2 regions of the Geobacillus sp. TFV-3 genome follow, and region 2 is predicted to be linked to the other one. Evidence: a T-box and tRNA genes for the amino acid it is inferred to sense, from the RefSeq annotation. Region 2 holds a T-box; the other holds one or more tRNA genes.

Region 1 (15,619 bases), 1.9 Mb from region 2:
CTGACGTGGAGTTGTACCCGTATTCATCAATGAGGCGGGCGACGACTTCGTTAATTTTTTTCAATTGCTGCTCATCCGGTGTTTTCGTCGACGTTGTAATTTTCACAATATCTTTTAGATCAGCGAACAGTTTTTTCTGGATTGCCTCGCGCAGCCGTTCATGCGAGTTGTAATCAAATCGTTGCCCTTTGCGCGCATAGGCGGAAATGCGGATTAAAATTTCTTCACGAAACGCTTTTTTCGCATTTTCGGAAATGCCGATTTGTTCCTCGATCGAGCGCATTAGTTTTTCATCCGGATTCATTTCCTCGCCAGTGAGCGGATCGCGCAGCTTCGTCTTGTTGCAGTACGCCTCGACGTTGTCCAAATAGTTATCCATCAACGTTTTCGCCGACTCTTCATACGAATAGACGAACGCCTTTTGCACTTCTTGTTTGGCGATTTCGTCATACTCTTTGCGCACAAGCGAAATGAAGTTCAAGTACCGCTCGCGATCTTCCTTCGTGATCGATGGATGCTGATCCAATCCTTCTTTCAACGAACGGAGCACATCAAGCGCATTGATCGACGGCACTCCTTTGCGAATGATGCAGGCGGAAATGCGGTTGATGACATAGCGTGGGTCGATGCCGCTCATCCCTTCGTCCGGATGCTCCTTTTTCAGCTCCTCCACATCGACCTCGCTGAATCCTTCGATCATTTCGCCATCATACAAGCGCATTTTCTTCAATAAATCCACATCCGGCCGCTTCGATTCTTTCAACCGCGTTAAAATGGTAAACATAGCCGCAATCCGCAACGTGTGCGGAGCGATATGCACGTCGGCGACATCGCTTTCGCGGATCATTTTTTCGTAAATACGCTCTTCTTCCGAGACGCGCAAGTTGTATGGAATCGGCATGACGATGATGCGCGAATGGAGCGCCTCGTTCTTTTTGTTGGCAATGAACGACCGATATTCCGTTTCGTTCGTATGAGCGATGATCAATTCATCAGCGCTGATTAAAGCAAACCGTCCCGCCTTGAAATTGCCCTCTTGCGTCAGCGACAGCAAATGCCAAAGAAATTTTTCATCGCATTTTAACATCTCTTGAAATTCCATAATCCCGCGGTTGGCTTTGTTCAGCTCGCCGTCAAACCGATACGCGCGTGGGTCGGACTCCGAGCCGTATTCCGCAATCGTCGAGAAATCGATGCTTCCCGTTAAATCGGCGATGTCTTGCGATTTCGGGTCGGACGGACTGAACGTTCCGATGCCGATGCGGCGGTTCTCGGAGAAGAAAATGCGCTCCACTAGCACGTCTTCAATGCGTCCTCCGTATTCTCTCTCAAGCCGCATCATATTGAGCGGCGACAGCTCGCCTTCAATGCGAATGCCATACTCCTTATAAAAATCGTCACGCAAATGGTGAGGAATGAGGTGAAGGGGGTCTTCATGCATCGGGCAGCCTTTAATGGCATACACCGCACCGCGCTCTGTTTTGGAATACTCTTCAAGCCCGCGCTTTAGCAAAGTCACAAGCGTCGACTTCCCACCGCCAACTGGCCCCATCAGCAGCAAAATCCGTTTCCGCACATCAAGCCGCTTCGCCGCTGGATGGAAATATTCCTCAACAAGCCGCTCAAGCGCTTCCTCGAGCCCGAACAAGTGCTGGCTGAAAAACTTATATCGTTTCCGTCCGTTCACCTCTTCGACCCCAGCATCTTTGATCATATTATAAACGCGCGAATGAGCCGACTGGGCCACCCACGGCTTTTCTTTTAAAATCTTTAAATACTCGGCAAACGTTCCTTCCCATTTCAACTTTTCTTCTTCTTCCCGATACCGGGCGATTTTTTGCAAAATATCCATAAAGGACCTCCTCACCCTTGATGTCTAACAGCAAGATTATTACAATTTATGCGAGGATGTCCCGCATCATTCGCCGCAAAAAAAATTTTGTCTCCGAACAACCGGCCGCAGTCATTCACATGCTTGACCATATTCGTTATAATAAAAGGGAAAATGCCTTGAAGGAGGAACAAACGATGCGCACTTTGCTTGTGCTAGGGGTTATCATTGCGTTTTTGACAGCCATTTTCACCGCTGGCTATGAAGACAAACCAGGCGTCAGACAATAAGACCAAAAAAAACGACCTCCGGTGCGAAGGTCGTTTTTTTGTTTACGACAATCCGTGAAACCGTTGCTGGCGCAACGCTTCATACACTAAAATGGCCGCCGTGTTCGACAAGTTTAACGAGCGCACTTTGTCATTCATCGGAATGCGAAGGCAACGATCCATATTGGCCTCAAGCAGCTCCTTCGGCAGCCCAGTTGTTTCGCGGCCGAACACAAAGAAAATATCCTTTTCCGTATCGCTAAAATCAAACGAATCATAATACCGGCGCCCGAATTTCGTAATGAAATAAAACTCCCCTTCCGGAAAGCGTGCGAATAGCTCGTCAAGCGAGTCATAATACGAAATGTTGACATACGGCCAATAATCAAGCCCGGCGCGCTTTAACATTTTATCATCCGTGGAAAACCCGAGCGGGCGGATCAAATGGAGCGACGTATCGGTTGCTGCGCATGTGCGGGCGATGTTTCCAGTATTGGCTGGGATTTCTGGTTGGTATAACACTACATGAAGCGGCATTTCCTTCACCTCAACAACGTTTATTTGCGATCGATGATGTGAAAAAACTTATAGCGAATGTTCGGCGTATAGGCACTGGAATCCTCATACGACCAATAGCGCATTCGGCTGTTTGTCGTATGGGCGTTCACAAGCGGCATCCCGTTCTGATCTTTCGCCACCACAATCGTTGAGTGGTCGAAGCGTCCGTCCCCTTGAAAATCATAACAGATGACATCACCTGCCATCAATTGCTCCGGCTCCGCCACTTCCACCGCCTGCAAGCCGATGCGCGACCCGCTCAAATACCAACGGAAAGCATGGGCCACAGCCCAGCTGTAACTCCAACTTCCGTTTTGACACCACCATCCCCTCGTCCGGTTCGGATAACCCGTCATCGGCGCCCCGCCCGCATACAAGCATTGGGAGACAAAATTCGTGCAATCGACTGGAAACGACGGAAACGACGGATTGTGCCGATTCCACCACATTTCCGCATACCGCACCGCCCGGGCGCGGTCATATTGGTAAGAAAGACGCTCCCCTGTCCATTGTTCCCGTTCGACGCGCGGCGCCTCCATATAGCCTCCCGTCCGGTTGATCGGTTCATCAGCTACAAGCTCACCGCGAACAAAACAGGCGCATCGCTCCTCAACCTGTTCTTCTATATATAGTGAACCCCTTTGCTGAATTAAAAATTGATGGTGGGCAATATACATAACTTTCGCTTCCCGCTCGATGGTCTGCCTGCCAACAATTTGTCCCCGGATCGTGCAACGGACGATCTCCGCGCCGCGCTTTTGGCAAAGCTGCTGCTTCCTTGCCGCTTCTTCGTTCCGTACGTTGCTTTCCGACACAAACGAACGGGCTCGCTCATCCAACCACGCGCGCAACTGTTTTTTCATGCCGCTTTCCACCACTTTCGTTTTTGTTACTACCTTATGTGGGGAAGCTGCGTTTTTTTCCCTATTCCTTTGCCTCGGACAACAGTTTCAATCCTTTTTCAATCTCAGCGATCACATCCGCATCCGTCTCCGTTTGCCGCGCAGCCTCCAAATAGGGTTTGGCGCTTGGATCCCCGATTTTCCCAAGCGCCCACGCCGCCGTTCCACGGATGACGGGACGGCTGTCCTCTTTCAACAACCGCAATAAATGCGGCACCGCAGTTCGGTCTTTGTAATGAGCGAGCGCCAAAATGCCGTTGCGCTGAATCGGCTTTTTCCCGCGCCATGAGCCCGCCATAGCCCCAAACTTCTCTTTAAATTCACGGTTGCTCATCTGAAGCAGCGGGATGAGCTTCGGCTTTACCGCTTCCGGATCCGGCTCGAATTCTGGATGCAAATGAAAGTCTTTCCCCTTATTTTCTGGGCAGACTTGCTGGCACGTATCGCAGCCGTACAGCCGGTTCCCGATTTTCTCCCGAAACTCATCAGCCAAAAAGCCTTTCGTTTGCGTTAAAAAAGAAAGGCACCGCTGCGCGTTCAGCTGCCCACCTTGCACAAGCGCCCCGGTCGGGCAGGCGTCAATGCATTTCGTGCATGTGCCGCATCGGTTTTCAACGGGTTCATCAGGGGGAAATGGAATATTCGTAATCATTTCTCCCAAATACACATACGATCCAAACTCCGGTGTAATGATGGAGCAGTTCTTGCCGCTCCAACCGATCCCTGCCCGTTCCGCCACAGCCCGATCGGCGAGCTCTCCAGTATCCACCATCCAGCGAACGCGGGCATGGGGCACTTTGGTCAGCAAAAACTCCTCGAGCTGTTGCAAACGTTCCCGCAGTACATCGTGGTAGTCCTTTCCCCATGACGCACGGCAAAAAACGCCGCGCCGTTCCGTCTTTGTCCCTTGCGGCGCATTTTTCATTTTGGACGGATAGGCAAGGGCAATGGCAATAATCGATTTTGCTTCCGGAAGAAGCAATGAAGGATTTGTCCGTTTCTCAATATCTGGTTCCTCAAAACCGGACTGATAGCCGAGCTCCTGCTGGCGGCGCAATCGTTCCTTTAATTCAACAAACGGATCGGCGCTTGCAAAGCCAATTTTATCAATGCCGATTGACCGACTGTACTCAACGACTTCCTGCTTTAATGCCATAACATCCATCGTTTTCCCTCCTTTCATCATATATGGTAAAATGAAACCCGAGGTGATCAAGATGAAATGCGTGATATCGCAACAGCTAAAGCAACGCCTTCCTTCCGGCAAATTCGGCGTCATTCGCTATCATCATATCGAGGTCAGCGATTCACCGCAAATGTTAAGGGGGCGGCTTGAGCTGTTTCAAGAATCTCTTTACATCGAGCTGCAGGAAAAGTCGATTACCGACATTCCCGAGATGGTCGAATGGCGCCGTACTTTCAAACAAATCGGAACGGACCCAAGCCGCTATCGACCATCAAGTGAAAGCCTGTACCGACGCATCCAGAAAAAAAGCTTCATCCCACCTATCCATTCAGCGGCGGACATAAACAACTTTTTTTCACTCTATTATAAAATTCCGCTCGGCATCTATGATCTAGACCGCATCGACGGGACAGTGACGCTCACGATCGGCACGGAACAAGACGAATATATCGCGTTAAACGGCCGCACAGTCAACTTTGCCAACAAGCTCGTCAGCAAAGATGAACGAGGGCCGTTTGGCAGTCCGATCGTCGATTCGGAGCGGACCGCCGTGACGAGAGAAACGAAAAACGCTTTGCAAATCGTTTACTTTCTCCCATCAACGCCAGAAGAAACCGCCAAGCACCAGCTTCAAGCCATCCAAACGATGTTTGTGCAAATTCATGGCGGCGAAGCCGACGCCCAATTGCTCGTTTGATCTTCTCCCCCACTTTTCTGCCGTTGGAAACGGGAGACTCCCTCCCTGCTTGAACGCTCTCCCGTCTACGCTCACGCGTGGAAGTGGGGGTCTTCTCGGTTTAGGGTGAGAAATAAAAAACGCAATGCCTCGTTCTTTAACGAAACGAAACACTGCGTTGTCCCCAACAATCATAACGTAATTTTGCAACTAACGATAAAGATTATAACAGATTTCTACACACATTGCAAGAAAAAACGCAAAAATCGACAAAACAAATTGTACAAAAAGGCACCAGAATCTCTGGTGCCAGCAACCAGTGACCCGTACGGGATTCGAACCCGTGTTACCGCCGTGAAAGGGCGGTGTCTTAACCACTTGACCAACGGGCCATTATGGCGGAGAAGGCGGGATTTGAACCCGCGCGCCGCAAAACTGCGACCTAACGGTTTAGCAAACCGTCCCCTTCAGCCACTTGGGTACTTCTCCGTAACATGGCTCCGCAAGTAGGATTCGAACCTACGACCTACCGGTTAACAGCCGGTTGCTCTACCGCTGAGCTATTGCGGAATGATCATGACAAATTTCATTAGTTATTATAGCGAATCCTCAGACAATATGCAATGAAACATGGTGGGCCTAAGTGGACTTGAACCACCGACCTCACGCTTATCAGGCGTGCGCTCTGACCAGCTGAGCTATAGGCCCATCAAAAGCGGGTGATGGGAATCGAACCCACGACATCAGCTTGGAAGGCTGAGGTTTTACCACTAAACTACACCCGCATATAATTTTGATTGATATCTCCCACGCTTCCCCTGTGCCCCTTCCTCTGCAAGCCTGTTCGAGGAAGCCAGATGCGTCGGGGCAACTCGCAGCAGATTCGATGATGCGAAGGCTCGTGGCTGCGGTTTTACCACTAAACTACACCCGCAAATATATTGAAGAAAAGGGCGACTAGTGGGAATCGAACCCACGCATGCCAGAGCCACAATCTGGTGCGTTAACCACTTCGCCATAGTCGCCTCGTTCTGGTGCCGGCTGCAGGACTTGAACCCGCAACCTACTGATTACAAGTCAGTTGCTCTACCAATTGAGCTAAGCCGGCATGGTTCAAATACATTTACGCGATTCATCGAGAACAAAACATGGCGGAGGAGGAGGGATTCGAACCCCCGCGCGCCTTGCGGCGCCTCTCGGTTTTCAAGACCGACCCCTTCAACCACTTGGGTACTCCTCCAAAAAAGCAACAATAATAATGGTGGACCTTGTAGGACTCGAACCTACGACCGGACGGTTATGAGCCGTCTGCTCTAACCAGCTGAGCTAAAGGTCCGATAATAGTGGCGGTGGAGGGGATCGAACCCCCGACCTCACGGGTATGAACCGTACGCTCTAGCCAGCTGAGCTACACCGCCACATTCAAGTCAAAAGGTGGAGCCTATCGGGATCGAACCGATGACCTCCTGCGTGCAAAGCAGGCGCTCTCCCAGCTGAGCTAAGGCCCCATGATAAATCGGGAAGACAGGATTTGAACCTGCGACCTCACGGACCCGAACCGTGTGCTCTACCAAGCTGAGCTACTTCCCGACCAAACGCGCTCGAGAGGATTCGAACCCCTAACCTTCTGATCCGTAGTCAGATGCTCTATCCAATTGAGCTACGAGCGCACAAGTGCCGAGGGCCGGACTCGAACCGGCACGGTAGTTACCTACCCCAGGATTTTAAGTCCTGTGCGTCTGCCAATTCCGCCACCCCGGCGGAAGTGGAGCGGAAGACGGGGTTCGAACCCGCGACCCCCACCTTGGCAAGGTGGTGTTCTACCACTGAACTACTTCCGCAAGACGATGAGCCATGGAGGACTCGAACCTCCGACCCTCTGATTAAAAGTCAGATGCTCTACCTACTGAGCTAATGGCTCATAGTTAAGTATACACTCACAACCAACGATGTCCCTTCCTCTACCAGCCCATTCAAGGAAGTCGTATGCGTCGGGACAACTCGAAGCAAATCCGAAGATGCTTCGCTCGTTGCTCTACCTACTGAGCTAATGGCTCATAGTTAGGAAAACACTCTAAGTATTATCTAGCTCTACCTGCCCCTTCCTCTGCCAGCCCATTCAAGGAAGCCAAATGCGTCGGGGCAACTCACAGCGAACTCGAAGATGCAACGCTCGTTACTGAGCTAATGGCTTACGATTTATTTGAAAATAAAGATGCCGGCTGCAGGACTTGAACCCGCAACCTACTGATTACAAGTCAGTTGCTCTACCAATTGAGCTAAGCCGGCACGATATGAATGAGAAAAGTGACTTATTGTTGAGCTTTGTGCCTCTTCCTCTGCCAGCTGATTCAAAGAAGCTGGATGCGTCGAGGCAACTCGCAACTTATTCCATGAAGCGGATGCTCGTCTCTACCAATTGAGCTAAGTCGGCATGCATATCTTAATTATATGGTGGCTCGGGACGGAATCGAACCGCCGACACAAGGATTTTCAGTCCTTTGCTCTACCGACTGAGCTACCGAGCCATATTTTCTTTTCACCATGCTCATTGGTTGCTGTTGTGCCTCTTCCTCTGCCAGCTGATTCAAAGAAGCTGGATGCGTCGAGGCAACTCGAAGCAGATTCAGCGATGTTGAAGCTCGTCTCTACCGACTGAGCTACCGAGCATTATAAAAAATCTAGGTTTGATGAAATGGCGGTCCCGACGGGACTCGAACCCGCGATCTCCTGCGTGACAGGCAGGCATGTTAACCACTACACTACGGGACCATATTGGTTGCGGGGGCAGGATTTGAACCTGCGACCTTCGGGTTATGAGCCCGACGAGCTACCGGACTGCTCCACCCCGCGGCGATAAGAAAGCCAGTAAGTTTTGATAATGCTCTGAGTGTGCTATTCGTTGCCTCTTCCTCTACTAGTTGATTCAAGGAAGTGAGATACTTCGAGGTAACTCGAAGCAGATTCATCGTTGTTGCATCTCAAAGCGATAAACTCATTAAAATGGTGGAGGATGACGGGATCGAACCGCCGACCCCTTGCTTGTAAGGCAAGTGCTCTCCCAGCTGAGCTAATCCTCCACGGGGTTGCCTAGCAGCGACCTACTCTTGCAGGGGCGCTGGCCCCAACTACCATCGGCGCTGGAGGGCTTAACTTCCGTGTTCGGGATGGGAACGGGTGTTTCCCCTCCGCCATAGCCACTAGGCAATGATCATCAACTTATGGACAATCCTTATTATATCCATCCTGTTGGATTTGTCAACAGGATGTTCATTCCTTCAAAACTAGATAACCGTCGGAAGAAGCCGCAAGCCTGCGCTTTTCGTTGTCCAGCTCCGGCTCGCCGCCGCTCGGGGTCAAATAACCTTCGCCTTCGGGATGTGAACATCCCTGCAGGCGAAGAACATTTGCCCGTCGCGGCGAAACGCTCGCCTCCGCTTTTCTAATTAGGTCAAGCCCTCGATCGATTAGTATCCGTCAGCTCCACGTGTCGCCACGCTTCCACCTCGGACCTATCGACCTCGTCATCTTCGAGGGATCTTACCCGCTTCACGCGGTGGGAAATCTCATCTTGAGGGGGGCTTCACGCTTAGATGCTTTCAGCGCTTATCCCGTCCGCACATAGCTACCCAGCGGTGCCCCTGGCGGGACAACTGGTACACCAGCGGTGCGTCCATCCCGGTCCTCTCGTACTAAGGACAGCTCCTCTCAAATTTCCTCCGCCCGCGACGGATAGGGACCGAACTGTCTCACGACGTTCTGAACCCAGCTCGCGTACCGCTTTAATGGGCGAACAGCCCAACCCTTGGGACCGACTACAGCCCCAGGATGCGATGAGCCGACATCGAGGTGCCAAACCTCCCCGTCGATGTGGACTCTTGGGGGAGATCAGCCTGTTATCCCCGGGGTAGCTTTTATCCGTTGAGCGATGGCCCTTCCATGCGGAACCACCGGATCACTAAGCCCGACTTTCGTCCCTGCTCGACCTGTCCGTCTCGCAGTCAAGCTCCCTTGTGCCTTTGCACTCTCCGAATGATTTCCAACCATTCTGAGGGAACCTTTGGGCGCCTCCGTTACCTTTTGGGAGGCGACCGCCCCAGTCAAACTGCCCGCCTGACACTGTCTCCCACCCCGCTAAGGGGTGCGGGTTAGAATTTCAATACCGCCAGGGTGGTATCCCACCGCCGCCTCCACCGAAGCTGGCGCTCCGGCTTCCCAGGCTCCCACCTATCCTGTACAAGCGATACCAAAATTCCATATCAGGCTGCAGTAAAGCTCCACGGGGTCTTTCCGTCCTGTCGCGGGTAACCTGCATCTTCACAGGTAGTATAATTTCACCGGGTCTCTCGTTGAGACAGCGCCCAAGTCGTTACACCTTTCGTGCGGGTCGGAACTTACCCGACAAGGAATTTCGCTACCTTAGGACCGTTATAGTTACGGCCGCCGTTTACTGGGGCTTCGGTTCGCACCTTCGCTTCCGCTAAGCGCTCCCCTTAACCTTCCAGCACCGGGCAGGTGTCAGCCCCTATACGTCGCCTTTCGGCTTCGCAGAGACCTGTGTTTTTGATAAACAGTCGCTTGGGCCTTTTCACTGCGGCTCTTCCAGGCTCTTCACCCGAAAGAGCACCCCTTCTCCCGAAGTTACGGGGTCATTTTGCCGAGTTCCTTAACGAGAGTTCTCCCGCGCGCCTTAGGATTCTCTCCTCGCCTACCTGTGTCGGTTTGCGGTACGGGCACCTCTTCCCTCGCTAGAGGCTTTTCTTGGCAGTGTGGAATCAGGGACTTCCGGAATGCTCCGTCGCCGTCACCGCTTGGCCTTAGCGACCCGCGGATTTGCCTGCGGATCAGCCTCACGGCTTGGACAGGCTCTTCCAGCCGCCTGCTCGCCCTATCCTCCTGCGTCCCCCCATCGCTCAAACGGGAAGAAGGTGGTACAGGAATCTCCACCTGTTGTCCATCACCTACGCCTTTCGGCCTCGGCTTAGGTCCCGACTAACCCTGAGCGGACGAACCTTCCTCAGGAACCCTTAGGCTTTCGGCGCAGAGGATTCTCACCTCTGTTTTCGCTACTCATACCGGCATTCTCACTTCTAAGCGCTCCACCAGTCCTTCCGGTCTGGCTTCTCTGCCCTTAGAACGCTCCCCTACCGATGACCAACGGTCATCCCGCAGCTTCGGCGGCACGTTTAGCCCCGGTACATTTTCGGCGCAGAGCCACTCGACCAGTGAGCTATTACGCACTCTTTAAATGGTGGCTGCTTCTAAGCCAACATCCTGGTTGTCTTTGCAACTCCACATCCTTTTCCACTGAACGTGCACTTCGGGGCCTTAGCTGGCGGTCTGGGCTGTTCCCCTCTCGACCACGGATCTTATCACTCGTAGTCTGACTCCCGGGCATAAGTCGTTGGCATTCGGAGTTTGACTGGGTTCGGTAACCCGGTTTGGGCCCCTAGCCCAATCAGTGCTCTACCTCCAACACTCTTAAACCCGAGGCTAGCCCTAAAGCTATTTCGGGGAGAACCAGCTATCTCCAAGTTCGATTGGCATTTCACCCCTACCCACACCTCATCCCCGCACTTTTCAACGTGCGTGGGTTCGGGCCTCCAGCCGGTGTTACCCGGCCTTCACCCTGGACATGGGTAGATCACCTGGTTTCGGGTCGACGACGACGTACTAAACGCCCTCTTCAGACTCGCTTTCGCTGCGGCTCCGCCTCTTCGGCTTAACCTCGCACGCCATCGTCACTCGCCGGTTCATTCTACAAAAGGCACGCCATCACCCATCAACGGGCTCTGACTACTTGTAGGCACACGGTTTCAGGTTCTCTTTCACTCCCCTCCCGGGGTGCTTTTCACCTTTCCCTCACGGTACTGGTGCACTATCGGTCACTAGGGAGTATTTAGCCTTGGGAGATGGTCCTCCCTGCTTCCGACGGGATTCCTCGTGTCCCGCCGTACTCAGGATCCGCTCGGGAGGGAACGAAGTTTCGACTACAGGGCTCTCACCTTCTCCGGCCGGCCGTTCCAGACCGGTTCGTCTACCCCGTTCCTTTCTCACTCCCATCGTGAGCGGTCCTACAACCCCAAGAGGACAAGCCTCTTGGTTTGGGCTGTTCCCGTTTCGCTCGCCGCTACTCAGGGAATCGCGTTTGCTTTCTTCTCCTCCGGGTACTAAGATGTTTCAGTTCCCCGGGTGTGCCCTCCATGCCCTATGGATTCAGGCATGGATACTGCCCCATTACGGACAGTGGGTTCCCCCATTCGGACATCTCCGGATCTACGCTTGCTTACAGCTCCCCGGAGCGTTTCGGCGTTTGCCCCGTCCTTCATCGGCTCCTAGTGCCAAGGCATCCACCGTGCGCCCTTTCTAGCTTAACCTAAAGCGTCTCGGCTTCTTCCTTGTGTCAATCGGTTATCTAGTTTTCAAGGAACGAGACTGCTTCCTGAATTTGCTTCTCTGCAGTCTTGCGTCGAGGAATTCGGTTTCTCCGAATCCGCTTGTAGACGCAGACGCAAAACATTTGAGAGAACATGACTCGTTCCCTCAAAACTGAACGAAACGAAAGCGCAATGAATTGGTAAAGTCGGCTATTAACAGCCTCCGCTTTTCTCCTTAGAAAGGAGGTGATCCAGCCGCACCTTCCGGTACGGCTACCTTGTTACGACTTCACCCCAATCACTTGCCCCACCTTCGGCGGCTGGCTCCCGAAACGGGTTGCCTCACCGACTTCGGGTGTTGCAAGCTCTCGTGGTGTGACGGGCGGTGTGTACAAGGCCCGGGAACGTATTCACCGCGGCATGCTGATCCGCGATTACTAGCGATTCCGGCTTCATGCAGGCGAGTTGCAGCCTGCAATCCGAACTGAGAGCGGCTTTTTGGGATTCGCTCCCCCTCGCGGGTTCGCAGCCCTTTGTACCGCCCATTGTAGCACGTGTGTAGCCCAGGTCATAAGGGGCATGATGATTTGACGTCATCCCCACCTTCCTCCGACTTGTCGCCGGCAGTCCCTCTAGAGTGCCCAACCGAATGCTGGCAACTAGAGGCGAGGGTTGCGCTCGTTGCGGGACTTAACCCAACATCTCACGACACGAGCTGACGACAACCATGCACCACCTGTCACCCTGTCCCCCCGAAGGGGGAACGCCCAATCTCTTGGGTTGTCAGGGGATGTCAAGACCTGGTAAGGTTCTTCGCGTTGCTTCGAATTAAACCACATGCTCCACCGCTTGTGCGGGCCCCCGTCAATTCCTTTGAGTTTCAGCCTTGCGGCCGTACTCCCCAGGCGGAGTGCTTATCGCGTTAGCTGCAGCACTAAAGGGTGTGACCCCTCTAACACTTAGCACTCATCGTTTACGGCGTGGACTACCAGGGTATCTAATCCTGTTTGCTCCCCACGCTTTCGCGCCTCAGCGTCAGTTGCAGGCCAGAGAGCCGCCTTCGCCACTGGTGTTCCTCCACATCTCTACGCATTTCACCGCTACACGTGGAATTCCGCTCCCCTCTCCTGCACTCAAGTCCCCCAGTTTCCAATGACCCTCCACGGTTGAGCCGTGGGCTTTCACATCAGACTTAAGGGACCGCCTGCGCGCGCTTTACGCCCAATAATTCCGGACAACGCTCGCCCCCTACGTATTACCGCGGCTGCTGGCACGTAGTTAGCCGGGGCTTCCTCGTGAGGTACCGTCACCGCGCCGCCCTCTTCGAACGGCGCTCCTTCGTCCCTCACAACAGAGCTTTACGACCCGAAGGCCTTCTTCGCTCACGCGGCGTCGCTCCGTCAGGCTTTCGCCCATTGCGGAAGATTCCCTACTGCTGCCTCCCGTAGGAGTCTGGGCCGTGTCTCAGTCCCAGTGTGGCCGGTCACCCTCTCAGGCCGGCTACGCATCGTCGCCTTGGTGAGCCGTTACCTCACCAACTAGCTAATGCGCCGCGGACCCATCCGCAAGTGACAGCTTGCGCCGCCTTTCAACCGAAGACCATGCGGTCTTCGGTGTTATCCGGTATTAGCTCCGGTTTCCCGGAGTTATCCCGGTCTTGCGGGCAGGTTGCCCACGTGTTACTCACCCGTCCGCCGCTGACCAAACTAGAGCAAGCTCCAGTCCGGTCCGCTCGACTTGCATGTATTAGGCACGCCGCCAGCGTTCGTCCTGAGCCAGGATCAAACTCTCCAAAGAAAGTAGATTACTTCCTGCATGATCCAGCTTCGGCTCGCCGCCGCTCGGGGTCAAATAACCTTCGCCTTCGGGATTAGAAATCCCTGCAGGCGAAGAACATTTGCCCGTCGCGGCGAAACGCCCGCCTCCGCTTTTCTATTGCGCTTCGTTTCGTTCAGTTTTCAAGGAACAAACTTTCGGCTGTTTTGTCTCTCTCAAACAGCTCTTTTATGTTAGCATAACATCTTTTTCGATGTCAACTGCTTTTTTGCTTCACATCGCTGTCAAACAACCTCTTCGATCAGCGACGTTTTTTAATATACCACCTTAACTCCACAAATGCAACACCTTTTTTAAAAAACTTTTAGGACGCGACGATCCATCCTCTTTCCCTCTTCTCCATTCCTGATCCATCTATGCACCGCCCAACTATTGTTGACAATACAAATGGCGGCTCAGAAGGCCCGCTTACGCATCAATGGCTGCCTAAAAGGCTGGTGATTGAACAGGAAATGCGGTTCAACAATGACATTTATCAAATTGAGAAACTTTATAAATGTTGCTCTTCACTCGAGAACCATCGATTTAGGGGAAATGGTTGTTTTTCACCGGCCTTCTACGCTTTCATAGAAGTGAGCGCACTCGCGCCCAAATCCTCAACGTGTTTCGTTTGTGAGGCCCATTATACGCCGTCCACTCCCCCCGAAGACATCCATGAGCCATCTTGTCCCTCCATCCAACATGAAAACAATCTTTGCCTTTTAAAAAAGCGGAATGAACGCCGCCGCGCGTGCATACATTTTTTCTATGGCATCGTTGGTTGCTTCAATCTTTTCAAGCAAGGAGGCATCTTCACTTTGATTCGCGTGTTGTCCCCCATCAACTTTGACGTTTCGAGTTCGTTTTCGCTTCCGGCCAGCGAACAACGAATCTTAGATGCTCTTGTTTCTTCGCCGCAATTATACACATACCCGAATGAACGGCAGCTTCGATTCGAGATCGTCTTGCGCGACCGCATTGTTCGGTCGGCGAGCGAGTTGGCGAAAAGCCGAGCGCGGTTTGCCATTTTCCGTTTTTCGCGCTGCAACAGCGATTTTTGGACGCGGGACGAGCGCGGCGGCTTTCATCTTCGTCCGGACGTCCCCGCTTCAGAAGCGATCAAGGACATTTTTGTCCATAGCGAGCGATACGCGTTTGAATGCGCGACCGCGATCGTCATCGTGTTTTACAAGGCCGTGCTTGACGTGATTGACACATCAGCGTTCAACCGGTTGTTTGCGGATTTGTTGCTGTATGACTGGCATACCGACCAGGATCTTGGCATTCGAACAAAAAAAGATGAACACTTTCTCCCCGGAGATTGCCTCTATTTCAAAAACCCGGAATTCGATCCGTTGACGCCGCAATGGCAAGGGGAAAACACGATCTACTTGGGCGATGGCTTGTTTTACGGGCATGGCATTGGCATTCAGACGCAGGATGGCATCATCGCCGCGCTCAATCGAAGACGAAAACGGGGAGCGACGAAATCCGCTTACCTGCTTCCCGATATCACGCAAGTCGATTTCGCTTATTTGTCCCAATTCGCCCGCGGCTTCGATGAATTCCGCCTGCCGATCCGCCGCCCGCGCTTTATCGTCGGAACCCTAGGGTCCGCTGCGTTCTTGCGCCGTTAGCGGGCCTTTTTCGTTTTTCTCCCACAAATACAGGGCGATTCCTGCTAAAATAAAAATACCGCCGATCCATTGAAACGGACGGATCGGTTCGCCAAACAGCCAGCATGCCAGAGCCGAGGCGCCGATCGGTTCAAATAAAATCGCCATCGACACCGTCGAGGCGCTCACCCATTTGACCGCCCAGTTCATGACCGAATGGCCGAGCAGCGTTGGAATGACGGCGAGAGCGAGAAAACAAAGCCAATCCGTCAGCTGATACGCCGTCAGCGAAAGGCGAAACAGCATCGCGTACAGCCACAACACCGCCGCGCTGATGCCATAGACGATGTATGTATACGTCACCAATAACAACCGTTGGCGCACCTCTT
Region 2 (15,619 bases):
CCGACCGAATACCCCGCCGCCTGCAAGATCGAACGCAAATAGGCGACCGTCGACCCTTTGCCGTTCGTTCCCCCGATATGGACGGCACGGACGCGGCGTTCCGGTCGTCCAAGTTTTTCCATCATCCATTCCATCCGTTTCAATCCCGGTTTCATGCCAAGCCGCAGCCGCCCGTGAATCCAAGCGACCGCTTCTTCGTATGTTCGAACCATGTTGACCATCCTCCTTGTCCTTTGTACCCTGATCCATCAAGAAAAAACCGAATCGCATATGTCGAAGGCATTCCTCTTCTTTCAACAACATCATCTTCCATCGAAAAAGACGAATCCACTCGAAAGCGGATTCGTCTTCATCATAATCAACAGCTGGATCGTTTGTCTACCGTTTGAGCTCGGCGAGGCGCGCCTTGACGGCTTCGCGTTTTTCCATGTAATCTTGCCGCTTGCGCCGCTCTTCTTCGACGACATGAGCCGGCGCTTTCGCCAAAAATCGTTCGTTCGCCAGTTTCGTTTCGACGCGCTCGACTTCTTTGTTCCATTTGTCAAGCTCTTTTTCAAGCCGCTTAATTTCTTCCTCAATATTGATCAACCCTTCAAGCGGCATGATAAGCTCGGCGCCGGTGACGACCGCCGTCATCGCTTTGTCCGGCGCGGGAACGTTTGTATCGATCAAGAGCTCGCTCGGGTTGCAGAACCGCTCAAGATAGGCGCGGTTTTTCAACAGCGCTGCGCGCACTTCGTCGTCTTTCGCCTTAATATAGAGCGCAATCGGCTTGCTCGGCGGCGTATTCACTTCGGCGCGCACGTTGCGGACGGCGCGGATGATGTCGACGAGCATCCGCATTTCTTCCGCGGCTTCTTCGTTTGACAGCTCAGGGCGCGCTTGCGGCCACGGAGCGACGGTGATCGATTCGCCTTCATGCGGCAAGTTTTGCCAAATTTCCTCGGTAATGAACGGCATGAACGGGTGAAGCAGGCGCATCGTGTTGTCGAGCACATACGCCAGCACGGAGCGCGTCGTCTTTTTCGCCGCTTCGTCGTCACCGTAAAGCGGCAATTTCGCCATTTCAATGTACCAGTCGCACAAGTCGTCCCAAATAAAGTTGTACAGCGTGCGCCCTGCTTCGCCGAATTCGTATTTCTCAGCGAGCTTCGTCACCGTGTCGATCGTTTCGTTGAGACGCGTTAAAATCCAATGGTCGGCGACCGTTTTTTCGCCGCTCAAATCAAGCTCCTCGTACGTCATGCCGCCCATGTTCATCAAGGCAAAGCGCGAAGCATTCCAAATTTTGTTAGCGAAATTCCACGTCGCTTCGACTTTTTCAGTGCTGAAGCGCAAATCTTGCCCCGGCGAGCTGCCGGTCGCCAAGAAGTAACGAAGCGCGTCAGCGCCGTATTGGTCGATCACATCCATTGGATCGACGCCGTTGCCGAGCGACTTGCTCATTTTCCGCCCTTGGGCGTCGCGGACAAGACCGTGGATGAGCACGTCTTTAAACGGCCGCTTCCCGGTGAACTCGAGCCCTTGGAAAATCATGCGTGACACCCAGAAGAAAATGATGTCATAGCCAGTGACAAGCACATCGGTCGGGTAGTAGCGCTTGTAATCCGGCGATTCCACATTCGGCCATCCCATTGTCGAGAACGGCCAAAGCGCCGAGCTGAACCACGTATCGAGCACATCCGGGTCTTGCTCCCAGTTTTCGATATCTTTCGGCGGTTCATGGTCGACGTACACTTCGCCCGTTTCTTTATGATACCACGCCGGGATGCGGTGCCCCCACCAAAGTTGGCGCGAAATGCACCAGTCGCGGATGTTTTCAAGCCAATGCAAATACGTTTTTTCAAACCGCTCCGGCACAAACTGCACTTTCCCGTCGGTTTGTTGCAGCTTGATCGCCGCTTCGGCGAGCGGCTTCATTTTCACAAACCATTGCGTCGACAAATACGGTTCAACGACCGCACCGCTCCGTTCGCTATGGCCGACCGAGTGCACGTGCTCCTCGATTTTAAAGAGGACGCCTTGTTCTTGCAAATCGCGGACGATTTGCTTCCGGCACTCGAACCGGTCAAGCCCTTGGTATTGCAAGGCGTTTTCATTCATCGTGCCGTCTTCGTTCATGACAAGAATGCGCGGCAAGTTATGGCGGTTGCCGATTTCAAAGTCGTTCGGGTCGTGCGCCGGTGTAATTTTCACCGCCCCGGAGCCGAACTCCATATCGACATACTCGTCGGCGATGATCGGAATTTCGCGGCCGACGATCGGCAGCTTCACCATTTTGCCGATCAAATGCTTATACCGCTCGTCATCCGGGTGCACGGCAACGGCTGTATCGCCGAGCATCGTTTCCGGACGGGTCGTCGCCACTTCAATGTAGCCGGAGCCGTCGGCGAGCGGATAGCGCAAATGGTAAAGTGCGCCTTTCACTTCTTTATAAACGACCTCAATGTCCGACAAAGCGGTTTTCGTCACCGGATCCCAGTTGATGATGTACTCGCCGCGGTAAATGAGCCCTTTCCGGTAGAGCGACACGAACACTTCGCGCACCGCTTTTGAGAGCCCTTCATCGAGCGTAAACCGCTCGCGCGTGTAGTCGAGGCCAAGCCCTAACTTCGCCCATTGGCTGCGAATATGGCCGGCGTATTCTTCCTTCCACTTCCATGTTTCTTCTAAAAACTTTTCCCGCCCTAAATCGTAGCGCGACATCCCTTGCTGGCGCAGCTTCTCTTCCACTTTCGCCTGGGTGGCGATGCCGGCGTGATCCATTCCCGGAAGCCACAAAACATCATACCCTTGCATCCGTTTCATGCGCGTAATGATGTCTTGCAGCGTCGTATCCCACGCATGCCCTAAATGCAGTTTGCCAGTGACGTTCGGCGGCGGAATGACGATCGTAAACGGTCGTTTGTTCGGATCACCGGTCGCTTCAAAAAATTTTCCTTTCAGCCACCATTCGTAGCGCCCCGCTTCAACCGCGCGGTGGTCATATTTCGGCGGCATCGACACTTCCTGCTGTGCCATATCATTTCCCTCCTTCAACGTGATGGACAATGCGGCTGACGGCGGCTTCCCACTGAGCCATGCCGCGCAGCCGGCAAGCAAAAAAGCCCCTTTCATCCCAAAAGGACGAAAGGAGCTGCTTTCGCGGTACCACCTTTTTTCTTAAGCCCAAAGGCTTAAGCGCTTCATTGGCATAACGGCATGATGCCGGCTTCCTCTACTCGGCAGCAGCGCCTTTCAAAGAAGCAGCTCAAGGGCGACCTTCCAGCAGCCATCATCCTAGGAAATCTCGCAGCTTCTGATTTCCCTCTCTGCAGGTGCGGACCGCTGTACTCCTCCCCGTCTTCGCTTTTGTCATCATTGTTCGATTATTATACTACCATTGTCCATCATCTTTGCCAAGTTTTTATTTATTTATTCTACTGCCGCCCGTTTGGTGACAAACATTTTTTCTATTCATATTGTATAGTAAACCGGAGAAGGAGGGAATGTCGATGAGGCGATTCAACCCGTATTCGTGGCCGCCGTGGCTTCGGCAAGTGCGAGCCGTCTGCGCCCAAGTGATCATCCCGCTCACCATTTTTCAAGCGATCCGCACCATTTTTTTGCCGACGACGTTTGATGTCATTTTATTGGCCATCTTCGTTTTCATTGCCGTGGCGCTTCATCTGGAATGGATTTAGTGCAACGCCGTGTTGTTTGGGCTGCATTCAAAATCCATTTAACCATTGCTGCTTTCATCCGCCGGCGGTTCATTGTCCACCGCTTCTTCCTGCTGCTGCGCGGCGTCGCGTTGGACAAGGTGCATGACAACCGCCTCCATGTTTTTAAACGCCAAATAACAGCGCTGCAGCGCGGCCACATATTCCCGTTCGTTCCGCTCGTTGCGCGAAGCGGCCTCATACCGCTCCAAACAGCGGACAAACCCACGCGGCTCCGCCAAATGGCTGTATAAAAACGCCCGCTCCCCGTCGGACAGCGGCAGCTCCTTCTCGTACTCCTCCATCCCTTCAAACCACTCGCGCCCAAGCGGCGGCATTGTCTGTACGTGAAAACGGACGGCAGCGATCACATCAAAGAGCGGCGAATTCCAATGCGCCCGCTCCCAACTGATCCAATACGGGGGGATATAGTGGGAGAGGCGCGCTTTGCCGTGCACCCAGGCGATGCGCCATTGCTTTGTCTCTTTGAGCGTCTCTTCCCACGCATCAAGCCGTTCTTCAGCGAACGAGTACGCGCGCATCATCTCATGGAAATATGTGCAGCATTGGAGCTGAAACGGCGACATGTACCATGCCGCTTCGTACCGCTCAATCCGTTCTTCCCACACCGTCCGCGCCCGTTGCCATTCGTCCTTTTTTTGTTTTCGGTACGCCGCCGCCTCTTCCTCACTCACCTGGATCGTGCGGACGGTGGCGCGATGGAGGCGGGCAAGCTCGCGAAAAAAGGCGCGGACCGGGTCCCCTTCCGCCTTCGCTTCGCCGTCATGCCATGCTTGCACATAATAAAGACGGCCGCCTTCTGTGGCAAACAGCGACCGCCGCCGCGTCAGGCAAAGCGGGAGACAACGGGGGCCGCCATGCTGAAGAGACTGCCAAACGGCGGCGGCTTCTTGCTCGCTTTCGAGCGGCTTTAAAGCGAAAACGCCGCAGTTCGTGTATACCTTGACGGCTTTGCCTCGCTGCTCCATGCGCACTGGACGAAGCCCATACTGGACGAGCACAGCATCATATTGGTCAGACTGTGCGGCCATCGTGACGCCCCCTTATCGGCAAAAGAAACGGAAAGCGTCCCTTTCATGAGAAAGGACGGCTTCCCGCCATGGCCGGAATATACAAAAGCTGCCCCTCGTGCACGTCATCTGGGCTTTCCAAATCATTGGCGCGCAACAGCTGCGAGACGGTCACGTCATACCGTTCGGCAATCTTGTCCAATGAATCTCCTTGCTGGACGATGCAAATTTTCAGTTTCGTAAACTCTTCCGCCTCGCTTTTCGCAAATAGTTTCGTCAAGTAAAGCGCATTTTCGCTTTTTGTTTTCGTTTCTTCTTCCTCTTCTTCCTCAACCGCCTTTTTCGCCGCCCCGATCGATACCTTCGCCTCAGTTGGCGGCAGCAGCGAAGCGATGTCTTCCTCCGTCTGTGCGCTGACCGCCTTCGTTTCCGTCTCAAGCGGCAAAAACGGCTCTTTGGCCTCTTCTTCACCCTCCGTTTCTTCATGACGCATGACGGCTGGCTCCATGACGGAAACCGTCGTTTCGCCAGCGGCAAAAGCCGGCTGTTCATCCTCCTCATCGGCGAAATCATCCACGGAAGCAAACGCTTCCTCACCGGCCGCTTCCTTGCGGGCGATCGATTCAAACGGGGCAAACAGCGGTTCATCGTCCTCCTCATCGTCCGGCCAATCATCACCAAGCGGCGCTTCGCTGATGCCGCTGATCGAAATGTCGGCAGTGATGAGCAATCTTCCGTTTTCATCCAAATCATAATCAAACGATTCAACCGTCACGTACACATCCTCAAGGGAACGAATGCGGTTTTTTGGAATCGTAATATCGATTGGAAAACGGTGCGACAGTTCGCTGATCCCGTCTTCGCGCACCGAAATGTGTTGAATGAACCGATAACCAGCCAGCTCAAACACGTCGTCATCCGCTTCATCCTGCCCTTCGCCCGCTTGGCGAAATTCGCCGCTCAACTCAAGCGCGCCGCGGATCGTAATGTATTGGTCGTACTCATCGACGGAAATGACCGGATCAAGAGAAATGGATAAAAACTCGGCGACTTCCTGTCCTCTTTTAAACCAGACCGATTCTTCCAATGAAAAACGCAAATACGATTGCTCCAACCGGGCCTCCTCCTTCCGTCCCTTCGGCAAATGGTTTGCATGACATTATCCATTGTATGAACGGAAACGAGGAGGTATGATAAAAAATTGGGCTGCCGACAGTCGGCAGCCCCTTTCCTTATCCGTGCAGACGGGCAAACACCCGCTCAGCAGCAGCAATCGTGTATTCAATATCGTCATCACTGTGCGCCGTCGACAAAAACAGCCCTTCAAATTGCGACGGCGGCAGGAAAATACCTTCATTCGCCATTTCCCGATAATAGGCGGCAAACAGCTCCAAGTCGGACGTTTTCGCTGTCTCGTAGTTGACCACCGGCTCGTTCGTGAAGAAAAAGCCGATCATCGATCCAGCGCGGTTGATCGTATGCGGAATGTCGTATTTCTCTGCTGCCTGATGGAGCCCATCCGCAAGACGCGCCGCTTTGCGGCCAAGCTCTTCGTACGTTTCCGGCGTCAGCTGGCGGAGCGTTTCGTACCCGGCCGTCATGGCGAGCGGGTTGCCGGAGAGCGTGCCGGCTTGGTACACCGGCCCACTCGGCGCGACAAGCTCCATGATCTCGGCTTTGCCCCCGTACGCCCCGACCGGCAAGCCGCCGCCGATCACTTTGCCGAGGCACGTCAAATCCGGCTCAATGCCATAATACCCTTGGGCGCAGTGGTAATCGACGCGGAACCCGGTCATGACCTCATCGAAAATCAATAAGGCTCCATATTGTTTCGTCACCTCGCGCAGCCCCTCCAAAAATCCGGGAGCAGGTGGAACGACGCCCATGTTGCCGGCGACCGGTTCGACGATCACCGCGGCGATGTCTTCACCAAACCGCTCAAACGCATAGCGGACGCTGTCCAAATCGTTGTACGGCACCGTGATCGTATGCTGGGCGACCGATTCCGGCACGCCCGGGCTGTCCGGCAGGCCGAGCGTCGCCACGCCGGAGCCGGCTTTAATGAGTAGCGAATCGCCGTGGCCGTGGTAGCTGCCCTCGAATTTCACGATTTTGTTGCGCTTCGTATAGCCGCGCGCTAAGCGGAGGGCGCTCATCGTCGCCTCGGTTCCGGAATTGACCATCCGCACGATTTCCACCGACGGCACCCGCTCGATGACGAGCTTGGCGAGCTCATTTTCAAGCAACGTCGGAGCGCCAAAACTAGTCCCTTGTTCCGCCACCCGCTTCAATGCCTCAACGACTTGGGGATGGGCATGCCCTAAAATGAGCGGCCCCCATGACAGCACATAATCAATGTACTCATTGCCGTCAATATCGTAAATTTTCGATCCTTGGCCGCGCGCCATGAAAATCGGAGTCATCCCGACCGACTTGAAGGCGCGCACCGGGCTGTTCACCCCGCCCGGCATCCATTTCACCGCTTCTTCGTAAGCGGTTTTTGACCGTTCGTAGCTTCGCATGCTTCCGCCCTCCTCTCTATTCAGCCATCCAGCGGGCGACATCTTTCGCAAAATACGTAATGATCAAATCCGCGCCCGCCCGTTTCATCCCTGTCAACATTTCCATGACGACCGACTTCTCATCGATCCAGCCGTTTTGCGCCGCCGCCTTGATCATCGCATACTCGCCGCTCACGTTATAGGCGACAAGTGGCAGCGGAAAGCGGTTTTTGATGTCGCGGATAATATCCATGTAGGCAAGGGCTGGCTTCACCATCAAGAAATCAGCGCCTTCTTTGACATCCGACTCTGCCTCGCGAAACGCCTCAAGGCGGTTGGCCGGATCCATTTGGTACGTCTTCCGGTCGCCAAACTGCGGCGCGCTGTCGGCGGCATCACGGAACGGGCCGTAAAACGCCGAAGCGTATTTGATTGCATACGACATGATCGGCACATACTCAAACCCTGCTTCATCAAGCCCACGGCGAATGGCGGCGACAAAGCCGTCCATCATGTTCGACGGCGCGATGATGTCGGCGCCGGCTTGCGCTTGGCTCACCGCCGTTTTGGTGAGGAGCTCGAGCGACGGGTCGTTCAGCACACGCTCGTTTTCGACGACGCCGCAATGGCCGTGGCTCGTATATTCACATAAACACGTATCCGCAATGACGACTAGATCCGGGTGTTCGGCTTTGATTTGGCGGATCGCCCGCTGAACAATCCCTGTCTCACAATACGCCTGCGAACCGACTTCATCTTTTTCATTCGGCACGCCAAACACCATGACGGCGGGAATGCCAAGCTTGGCGATGTCGTCCGCTTCCTCGGATAAGCGGTCAAGCGATAAATGGTAAACCCCTGGCATCGACGGCACTTCCCGCTTAATGCCCCTTCCCTCAACCACAAACAGCGGATAAATGAGATCCTCGACGCGAAGATGCGTCTCACGCACCATCGCCCGAATCGCAGCCGTTTGCCGCAAACGGCGATGGCGGTCAAATGACAGTGCCATTCATCGTCCCTCCATGGAAAAATATTGTTCCATCGCTTTGATGATACCATCCGTCGTGTAATCCGTCGGACAAATATGGACTGGAATGCCCGCCCGCTCGGCCGCTTTTTTCGTCACCGGTCCGATGCAGGCGACCGCAACACCGGAAAGAAGGGCATCCGCTTCTTTGTCAAGAAGGCGGACAAGGCTGTCAACCGCCGACGGGCTCATCAAGGTGACCGCATCAAGCTCCCCCCGGCGCAACAGCAACAACAACCGCTCCCGGCCGCTTTCATCAGGCTCGGTCTCATACACCGTGAGCTCGTCGACGACGGCCCCTGCGTTTCGCAACGACTGGGGCAGCGTCGGACGGGCCAAATTCCCTTTCACAAACAGTACACGATCGCCTCGTTTGATATGCGGAACGAGCGCGGCCGCCAGCCGCTCAGCGGTGTAATCATCCGGCACGAGCGCCGGGGAAAGACCTTGCTCGGCGAGCGCCGCCGCTGTTTTCCGGCCGACAACGGCCATCTTCGGCAGCGGCTGCGGCAGCGAAACATATGGAAAAAAGAAGCGGATCGCGTTGGCGCTCGTGAAGATGAGCCAGTGATATTCATTGATTCGCTCAGCTTTAGCGGCGATTTCCTCCGGCGCCGCCGGCTGGATGGCAATGAGCGGGATTTCCACGGGCACGGCGCCGACAGCGCGCAGCTTGGCAGAAAACGATGCCGCCTGCTCTTTGCCGCGCGTCACGAGCACCGTTTTGCCGGCGAGCGCGCTGTGTGTCATGATTGGCTCAACTCCTGTTTCACCCGCTCGATGAGCGCTTTCGCCCCTTGTTCGATCAAGACAGCGGCCGCCTGCCGGCCGACGGCCTCCGGATCGGCGCCCGTGACCATTTCTTTATACTTTTCTTTTCCATCCGGCGAAGCGACAAGGGCCGTGAGGCGCACGATGCCGCCGTCTGCTTCGGCGTAGCCGGCAATCGGCACTTGACAGCCGCCCTCCATTTGCTGCAAAAAGGCGCGCTCCGCCCGAACAGCCCGCTCGGTTTGCTCGTCGTTTAACCGGCTGAGCCATTCGCGCAATTCGTCATCATCCTCCCGGCATTCAACCGCCAGCGCCCCTTGGCCGACCGCCGGAACACAGACATCAAAAGGAAGATAGTCGCTGATGACGTCATTGCCCCAACCCATGCGCGCAAGCCCTGCGGCTGCCAGCACGATCGCATCGTACTCTTCGCTTTCGAGCTTCGCCAACCTTGTGTCGATATTGCCGCGAATCCATTTAATCGTCAAATCAGGGCGATAGGCAAGCAGCTGCGCCGAACGGCGCAAGCTGCTCGTGCCAATGACCGACCCAGGCGGCAAGTCGGAGAGCATCCGGTTTCCTTTGCTGACAAGCACATCGCGTGCATCTTCGCGGCGCGGAACCGCACCGATCACTAAACCTTCGGGCAGCACGGCCGGCATATCTTTCATGCTATGGACCGCCATATCGATGCCGCCAGCGAGCAATTCATGCTCAATCTCTTTCACAAACAACCCTTTGCCCCCGACTTTCGAGAGCGTAACATCAAGCACCCGATCTCCTTTCGTGACGATTTCTTTCACTTCAAACGTAAACGGCGCTCCAAGCTGTTTCAATTCGTTGATCACCCACTTCGTCTGGGTCAAGGCGAGCTTGCTGCGCCGCGAGCCAACGACAATGTTCCGCATCTCGTTCCACCTCGATCACGAATACCAAAAATGAAATTTTGACAAACTGCCAAACAAGAAAAAGTTGACAAGCAAAAATAAAAACGAACCGATGTTCCATAGCGCGATCGCCTTCCCTTGCATCTGCCGGACGGCTCGCTTGTAAAAATAGACGCCATAGACGAGAAGAACGACAAACGACCCGAGCACTTTCGCATCATACCAATGGAAATGGTCGATTTGAATGTGCGCCCAAATCACGCCAAGAATGAGCCCTAATAACAACATAGGCAAGCCGAGCACATTTAAAACATACGACAAAAAATCAAGCCGCGACAAATCCGCCATGCGCCAAAGGCGCCCCCCCCACTTTTTCTTTTTCAGCAAACTGTACTGCAACATGTAAAGCACCGAAAACAAAAACGACAGCGTAAACGCCGCATACGCTCCGAGCGAAAGGGTGATGTGGATGATAAGGAGCTCCGAGACGAGCCGCTCCGCAACAGCCGGCGACTGCGAAGACGGTGCGAACGTATGAATGGCCAAAATAAAAAACGCAAGCACGTTCGTAAAAAAGACGATGAAATCGACGCGCAGCAACCGATTGATGACGAGCGACAGCGTAATGAGCAGCCAAGCGTAAAAATAAAGCCCTTCCGACATCGTCAAAATCGGAAAGCGCTTCGTCTCCATGATGCGAGAAACAAACGTCACTGTCTGCAAAAGCCACACAATAGAAAGCAACCAGAAGGCGATATCGTTCGCCTTCCGGTTTTGCTGCAAAAAATCGATGAAATAGAAAAGGATCGAAGCGATGTAAAGCAAAATGGACAGCTCATACAGCAGCGCCACCGTCCATCCCACCTTACAGCTGCCATGATGGGCGGGCGGCGCGGACCGCCTCCGCGTCTTGTTCATCGCATTGCACGGATTTCGCCTGCTGCATATGCCGATCGGCTTTTACCGCATCTTCGATATTGAAAATTTTCATAAACAGCTGAAGCGCCTCCTCGGCATTCGGGCCGGCGGCGAGTTCCTTCGCCTGCAAAATCGGATCGCGGAGCAGCTGGTTAATAATGCTTTTCGTATGTTTGTTCAACACTTTCCAGTCGCGCTCCGACAAATGCGGCAGTTTCCGCTCCAAACTTTTCATCGTTTCGGCTTGGATGGCCAACGCCTTTTCGCGCAATGCGGCAATGACTGGCACGACGCCGAGCGTCTGCAGCCATTGGCTGAACGCCATAAGCTCCGCTTCGATCATCGTTTCAATGCGAGCCGCTGCCTTTTGCCGTTCCGCCAAGTTGGCCGCCACCACATCTTGCAAATCGTCGATGTCGTACAAAAACACCGTGTCCAAATCAGCCAACGCCGGATCCAAATCGCGCGGCACCGCGATGTCAACCATAAAGAGCGGGCGGCCTTTGCGCATTTTCTCAAGCGGCGCCACCATTTCCTTCGTCAAAATATAGCCTTTCGCTCCCGTCGAGCTGATGACGATATCCGCTTCCAGCAAAGCGCATGACAATTCGCCGAACGGCTTCGCTTCGCCGGCAAACTGCTTAGCAAGCTGTTTCGCTTTTTCAAGCGTCCGATTGACAACCGTCACCTTCCCGACGCCGCTGCCGTACAAGTTTTGCGCCGCCAGCGTCCCCATTTTGCCAGCCCCGATAATCAAGACGTGCTTGCCGGCAAGGCGGCCGAAAATTTTCTTCGCCAGCTCAACCGCCGCATAGCTGACCGATACAGCGTGCGCGCCGATGCCCGTTTCCGAGTGGGCACGCTTCGCAAAGGTCACCGCCTGCTTGAACAGATGATTGAAAATCGTGCCGCTCGTCCCGACCTCTTGAGCGAGCAAATAGCTGTCTTTCACTTGCCCTAAAATTTGCGTTTCCCCAAGCACCATCGAATCAAGGCCAGCCGCCACGCGGAACAAATGCTGGATGGCCGCCTCTCCTTCAAGCACACGCAAATACGGAGCAATCGCTTCCACTTTGACGCCAAACCATTCGGCTAAAAATGCTTTAATATAGTAACGGCCGGTATGCAGTTGATCAACCACTGCATAAACTTCCGTCCGATTGCACGTCGAGACGATCACATTTTCGAGCACGCTTTTTTGCTTGGCGAGCTGTTTCATCGCCGCACCGAGTTCCGCTTCCGAAAACGCGAGCTTTTCGCGGATTTCTACAGGGGCGGTTTTATAGTCGACGCCAACGACTACGATTTGCACGATGCCATCCCCCTTATTGACCGAATCCCTTCCATCATTATATCACAACCGTCCATCGTTCCGATTTGAAAAAATTGTGAACATGCCTCCAAAGCTATGCTAAACTGTAGACAGTGATCATTCTATCATAAACATGTCCAAAAGGGAAACGGAGGACGCGACGATCATGAAAACCCGAACGGTATTCGCCGGCATCTTGTTCATCGGCCTCGGGCTGTATTTTCTCGCCGGACAGTTGGAATCCCCCCTTTTCCATTTCTTCCAAGGGTGGCCGGCCTTGCTTGCCATTTGCGGTGCGGCTTTGCTTGGCCAGGCGCATGCAGCGCGCGAATATGCTTGCCTTTTCCCCGGCTTTCTTTTACTCGGATTTGGCGTTGAGTTGCTCCTTGCGAGTGCATTTTCGGCCTGGCCCCGCGGCGTGAACATGTTTTTTTTCCTCATCGCACTCGCTTTTTTCGCCAGCAGCCGCAAACAAAAAGGTGGGGCCGGCTTTGGCGTGCTTTTTTTGCTTCTCGCTGTCGTGCTGACGTTTTCCGGGCGCGGCCAGCCATTCTTTCACCTCGTCCAAGCGGGACTTTCCTCTGTCTGGAAGTTTTGGCCGCTCGGACTCATCGGCATCGGCGTCTATCTATTATGGACTAGGCGAAAATAGCCTTGGGAGTGAAAAACACCAGCGGAATCGCTGGTGTTTTCGTCATGAGGCCACAAACGGCAAAAGCGCCGCCCATGCTTCGTCTTTCCCTTGTCCGGTCTCGGCGGAAAACAAAATGAGCGGGTCGCCGTCAGCCATCCGCAGCGTCTCGCGCACGATTTTCGCGTGTTTTTGATGCTTGCCGCGCGGCACTTTGTCCGCTTTCGTCGCGATGACGATCACCGGGATCTCGTAATGTTTCAAAAACTCGTACATCATCACATCGTCTTTTGTCGGCGGATGTCGCAAGTCAACGAGCAAAACCGCCCCCTTGAGCGCCTCGCGCGTCGTAAAGTACGTCTCCATCATTTTCCCCCATTTTTGCCGCTCTTGCTTCGACACGCGGGCGAAACCATAACCTGGAACGTCCACAAAGTAAAACGAGTCGTTAATCAAATAAAAATTCAACGTTTGCGTTTTACCTGGCTTTGAGGAGGTGCGCGCCAAGTTTTTCCGGTTGATCATTTTGTTGATGAATGATGATTTGCCGACGTTCGAACGGCCGGCGAGCGCCACTTCCGGCCGTCCGCCGTCCGGATATTGTTCCGGCTTGACGGCACTGGTCACAAGCTCTGCTTTCTTCACATTCATCGCTTCCACCCCACCAGCGCGTGCGGCAGCACCTCATCGAGATGGGAGACGAGCACAAAGCGCAAGTCGCGCTTCACCGTTTCCGGAATGTCAGCCAAATCTTTTTCATTGTCTTTCGGCAAAATGACTGTTTTCAATCCGGCACGATGGGCGCTTAACGTTTTCTCTTTCAGCCCCCCGATCGCAAGAACCCGGCCGCGCAACGTAATTTCCCCGGTCATGCCGACAAAGCGGCTCACCGGCTTGCCCGTCAACGCGGAAATGAGTGCGGTCGCAATCGTAATGCCGGCCGATGGCCCATCTTTCGGCACCGCTCCTTCCGGAACGTGGATGTGAATGTCATATTTCTCGTGGAATTTCGGATCAATGTCAAGCTTCTCAGCGCGCGACCGCACATAGCTGAACGCCGCTTGCGCTGATTCTTTCATGACATCGCCGAGCTTGCCGGTCAGCACGAGTTTCCCATTGCCTGGCGCAAGCGACACTTCGATTGCGAGCGTATCGCCGCCAAACGCCGTATACGCCAGCCCGGTCGCCACGCCGACTTGGTCTTCCGCCTCCGCTCGGCCGTAGCGGTATTTTCGCTTCCCTAAAAACTCTTCGATGTTGTTTTCTGTCACCACCACCCGTTTTCTCTCGCCGGAGACGATGAGACGCGCCGCTTTCCGACAGATGGCAGCAAGCTGCCGCTCCAGCTCCCGCACCCCGGCCTCGCGCGTATAATGGCGGATGATATCGAGCATCGCCTCATCACGAATTTGCAGCGCCGCCTTTTTCAGCCCGTGCTCGGTGATTTGTTTCGGCAGCAAATGCCGCTTGGCGATATGCAGCTTCTCTTCTTCCGTGTAGCCGGGGATGTGAATGACTTCCATCCGATCCAACAGAGGCTGCGGAATGGACGCCAAATGGTTGGCTGTGGCAATGAACATCACCTTCGATAAATCGTACGGCTCTTCAATGTAATGATCGCTGAACGCATGATTTTGCTCTGGATCCAGCACCTCCAGCATGGCCGCCGATGGATCGCCGCGGAAGTCGCTTGACATTTTGTCGATTTCATCTAACAAAAAGACCGGGTTGATCGTGCCTGCTTTTTTCATTCCTTGAATAATGCGCCCTGGCATCGCGCCGACATACGTGCGGCGATGGCCACGGATTTCCGATTCGTCGCGGACGCCGCCGAGCGAAACACGGACAAAGCGGCGGCCAAGCGCTTTGGCGATCGAGCGGGCGAGCGATGTTTTTCCGACCCCCGGCGGTCCGGCAAGGCAAAGAATCGGGCCTTTCAATGATTTCGTCAGCTGCTTGACGGACAAAAACTCCAACACCCGTTCTTTCACTTTATCAAGCCCGTAGTGCTCCTCGTGCAAAATCGCTTCCGCCCGCTTAATGTCATGGATGTCTTCTGTTTCTTTCGACCATGGCAGGGCGATGAGCCAATCAAGGTAGTTGCGGATGACCGCGCTTTCCGCTGAAGTCGCCGGAATTTTTTCATAGCGGTCGAGCTCCTTCAGTGCGGTTTCCTTTACATGCTCCGGCATGCCGGCTGCCTCAATTTTTTCCTTCAGCTCCTCAACTTCGCCTGTTTTTCCTTCTTTTTCGCCGAGCTCTTTTTGAATCGCCTTCATTTGCTCGCGCAAGTAATATTCTTTTTGCGTCCGCTCCATCGACTGCTTGACGCGGGCGCTGATCTTTTTCTCAAGCTGGAGCACTTCTTTTTCGTTGTGCAAAATTTGAATGATATGATTGAGACGCTCTTTCACGTCGATCGTTTCCAAAATGCGCTGCTTTTCTTCGAGCTTAAGCGGCAAGTGCGAAGCGATGATGTCCGCCATTCGCCCCGGCTCATCAATGTCGACGATCGAGGCGTAAATGTCGACCGACAGCCGCTTGGATAAGTTTATGTACTGTTCAAAATATTCAAGCATCGTCCGCTTGAGCGCCTCGTCTTCTAAATCTTTCGCCGCCCGGTCGACAAACTTCTCGACTTTGACGAGAAAATACGGCTCCTCGCTGACCACTTCCGTAATGAGCGCTCGGGCGACGCCTTCGACAAGCACGCGGAACGTGCCGTTCGGGAGCTTCAGCAGCTGCTTGACGCGCGCAATCGTTCCCATTTTATATAAGTCGTCCATGTCCGGTTCGTCAATGGCAACGTCTTTTTGGGACGTCAGCAAAATCATATG

The links. The T-box of region 2 lies ahead of BJQ97_RS04515 (valine--tRNA ligase). A T-box ahead of a tRNA ligase gene usually reads a tRNA of that ligase, here a tRNA-Val.
Region 1: it encodes a tRNA-Val, which carries the amino acid that the T-box ahead of BJQ97_RS04515 (valine--tRNA ligase) is inferred to sense. The anticodon was not compared.

What each region holds. Positions count from the first base shown of each region.
Region 1 covers NZ_MPSP01000001.1:2,808,053-2,823,671, forward strand. Annotated here, with positions in the region: gene BJQ97_RS14180 (PrkA family serine protein kinase) at 1-1,852, opposite strand, end outside; gene trmL (tRNA (uridine(34)/cytosine(34)/5-carboxymethylaminomethyluridine(34)-2'-O)-methyltransferase TrmL) at 2,164-2,637, opposite strand; gene BJQ97_RS14190 (amidase domain-containing protein) at 2,658-3,521, opposite strand; gene queG (tRNA epoxyqueuosine(34) reductase QueG) at 3,583-4,725, opposite strand; gene BJQ97_RS14200 (B3/B4 domain-containing protein) at 4,778-5,443, shown strand; tRNA gene BJQ97_RS14205 (tRNA-Glu) at 5,743-5,814, opposite strand; tRNA gene BJQ97_RS14210 (tRNA-Ser) at 5,819-5,911, opposite strand; tRNA gene BJQ97_RS14215 (tRNA-Asn) at 5,918-5,992, opposite strand; tRNA gene BJQ97_RS14220 (tRNA-Ile) at 6,054-6,130, opposite strand; tRNA gene BJQ97_RS14225 (tRNA-Gly) at 6,137-6,207, opposite strand; tRNA gene BJQ97_RS14230 (tRNA-His) at 6,375-6,447, opposite strand; tRNA gene BJQ97_RS14235 (tRNA-Thr) at 6,455-6,530, opposite strand; tRNA gene BJQ97_RS14240 (tRNA-Ser) at 6,572-6,662, opposite strand; tRNA gene BJQ97_RS14245 (tRNA-Ile) at 6,682-6,758, opposite strand; tRNA gene BJQ97_RS14250 (tRNA-Met) at 6,767-6,840, opposite strand; tRNA gene BJQ97_RS14255 (tRNA-Ala) at 6,858-6,930, opposite strand; tRNA gene BJQ97_RS14260 (tRNA-Pro) at 6,939-7,012, opposite strand; tRNA gene BJQ97_RS14265 (tRNA-Arg) at 7,019-7,092, opposite strand; tRNA gene BJQ97_RS14270 (tRNA-Leu) at 7,098-7,183, opposite strand; tRNA gene BJQ97_RS14275 (tRNA-Gly) at 7,189-7,263, opposite strand; tRNA gene BJQ97_RS14280 (tRNA-Lys) at 7,271-7,343, opposite strand; tRNA gene BJQ97_RS14285 (tRNA-Thr) at 7,639-7,711, opposite strand; tRNA gene BJQ97_RS14290 (tRNA-Phe) at 7,875-7,950, opposite strand; tRNA gene BJQ97_RS14295 (tRNA-Asp) at 8,119-8,194, opposite strand; tRNA gene BJQ97_RS14300 (tRNA-Met) at 8,199-8,275, opposite strand; tRNA gene BJQ97_RS14305 (tRNA-Val) at 8,427-8,502, opposite strand; rRNA gene rrf (5S ribosomal RNA) at 8,511-8,627, opposite strand; rRNA gene BJQ97_RS14315 (23S ribosomal RNA) at 8,870-11,799, opposite strand; rRNA gene BJQ97_RS14320 (16S ribosomal RNA) at 12,039-13,596, opposite strand; gene BJQ97_RS14325 (protein-glutamine gamma-glutamyltransferase) at 14,433-15,251, shown strand; gene BJQ97_RS14330 (DMT family transporter) at 15,222-15,619, opposite strand, start outside.
Region 2 covers NZ_MPSP01000001.1:890,076-905,694, reverse strand. Annotated here, with positions in the region: gene BJQ97_RS04520 (bifunctional folylpolyglutamate synthase/dihydrofolate synthase) at 1-212, opposite strand, end outside; gene BJQ97_RS04515 (valine--tRNA ligase) at 379-3,021, opposite strand; T-box leader at 3,120-3,355, opposite strand; gene BJQ97_RS04510 (hypothetical protein) at 3,495-3,683, shown strand; gene ysxE (spore coat protein YsxE) at 3,722-4,753, opposite strand; gene spoVID (stage VI sporulation protein D) at 4,797-5,846, opposite strand; gene hemL (glutamate-1-semialdehyde 2,1-aminomutase) at 5,965-7,254, opposite strand; gene hemB (porphobilinogen synthase) at 7,271-8,245, opposite strand; gene BJQ97_RS04485 (uroporphyrinogen-III synthase) at 8,246-9,013, opposite strand; gene hemC (hydroxymethylbilane synthase) at 9,010-9,942, opposite strand; gene BJQ97_RS04475 (cytochrome C assembly family protein) at 9,958-10,773, opposite strand; gene hemA (glutamyl-tRNA reductase) at 10,787-12,151, opposite strand; gene BJQ97_RS04465 (LiaI-LiaF-like domain-containing protein) at 12,318-12,803, shown strand; gene yihA (ribosome biogenesis GTP-binding protein YihA/YsxC) at 12,846-13,433, opposite strand; gene lon (endopeptidase La) at 13,430-15,619, opposite strand, start outside.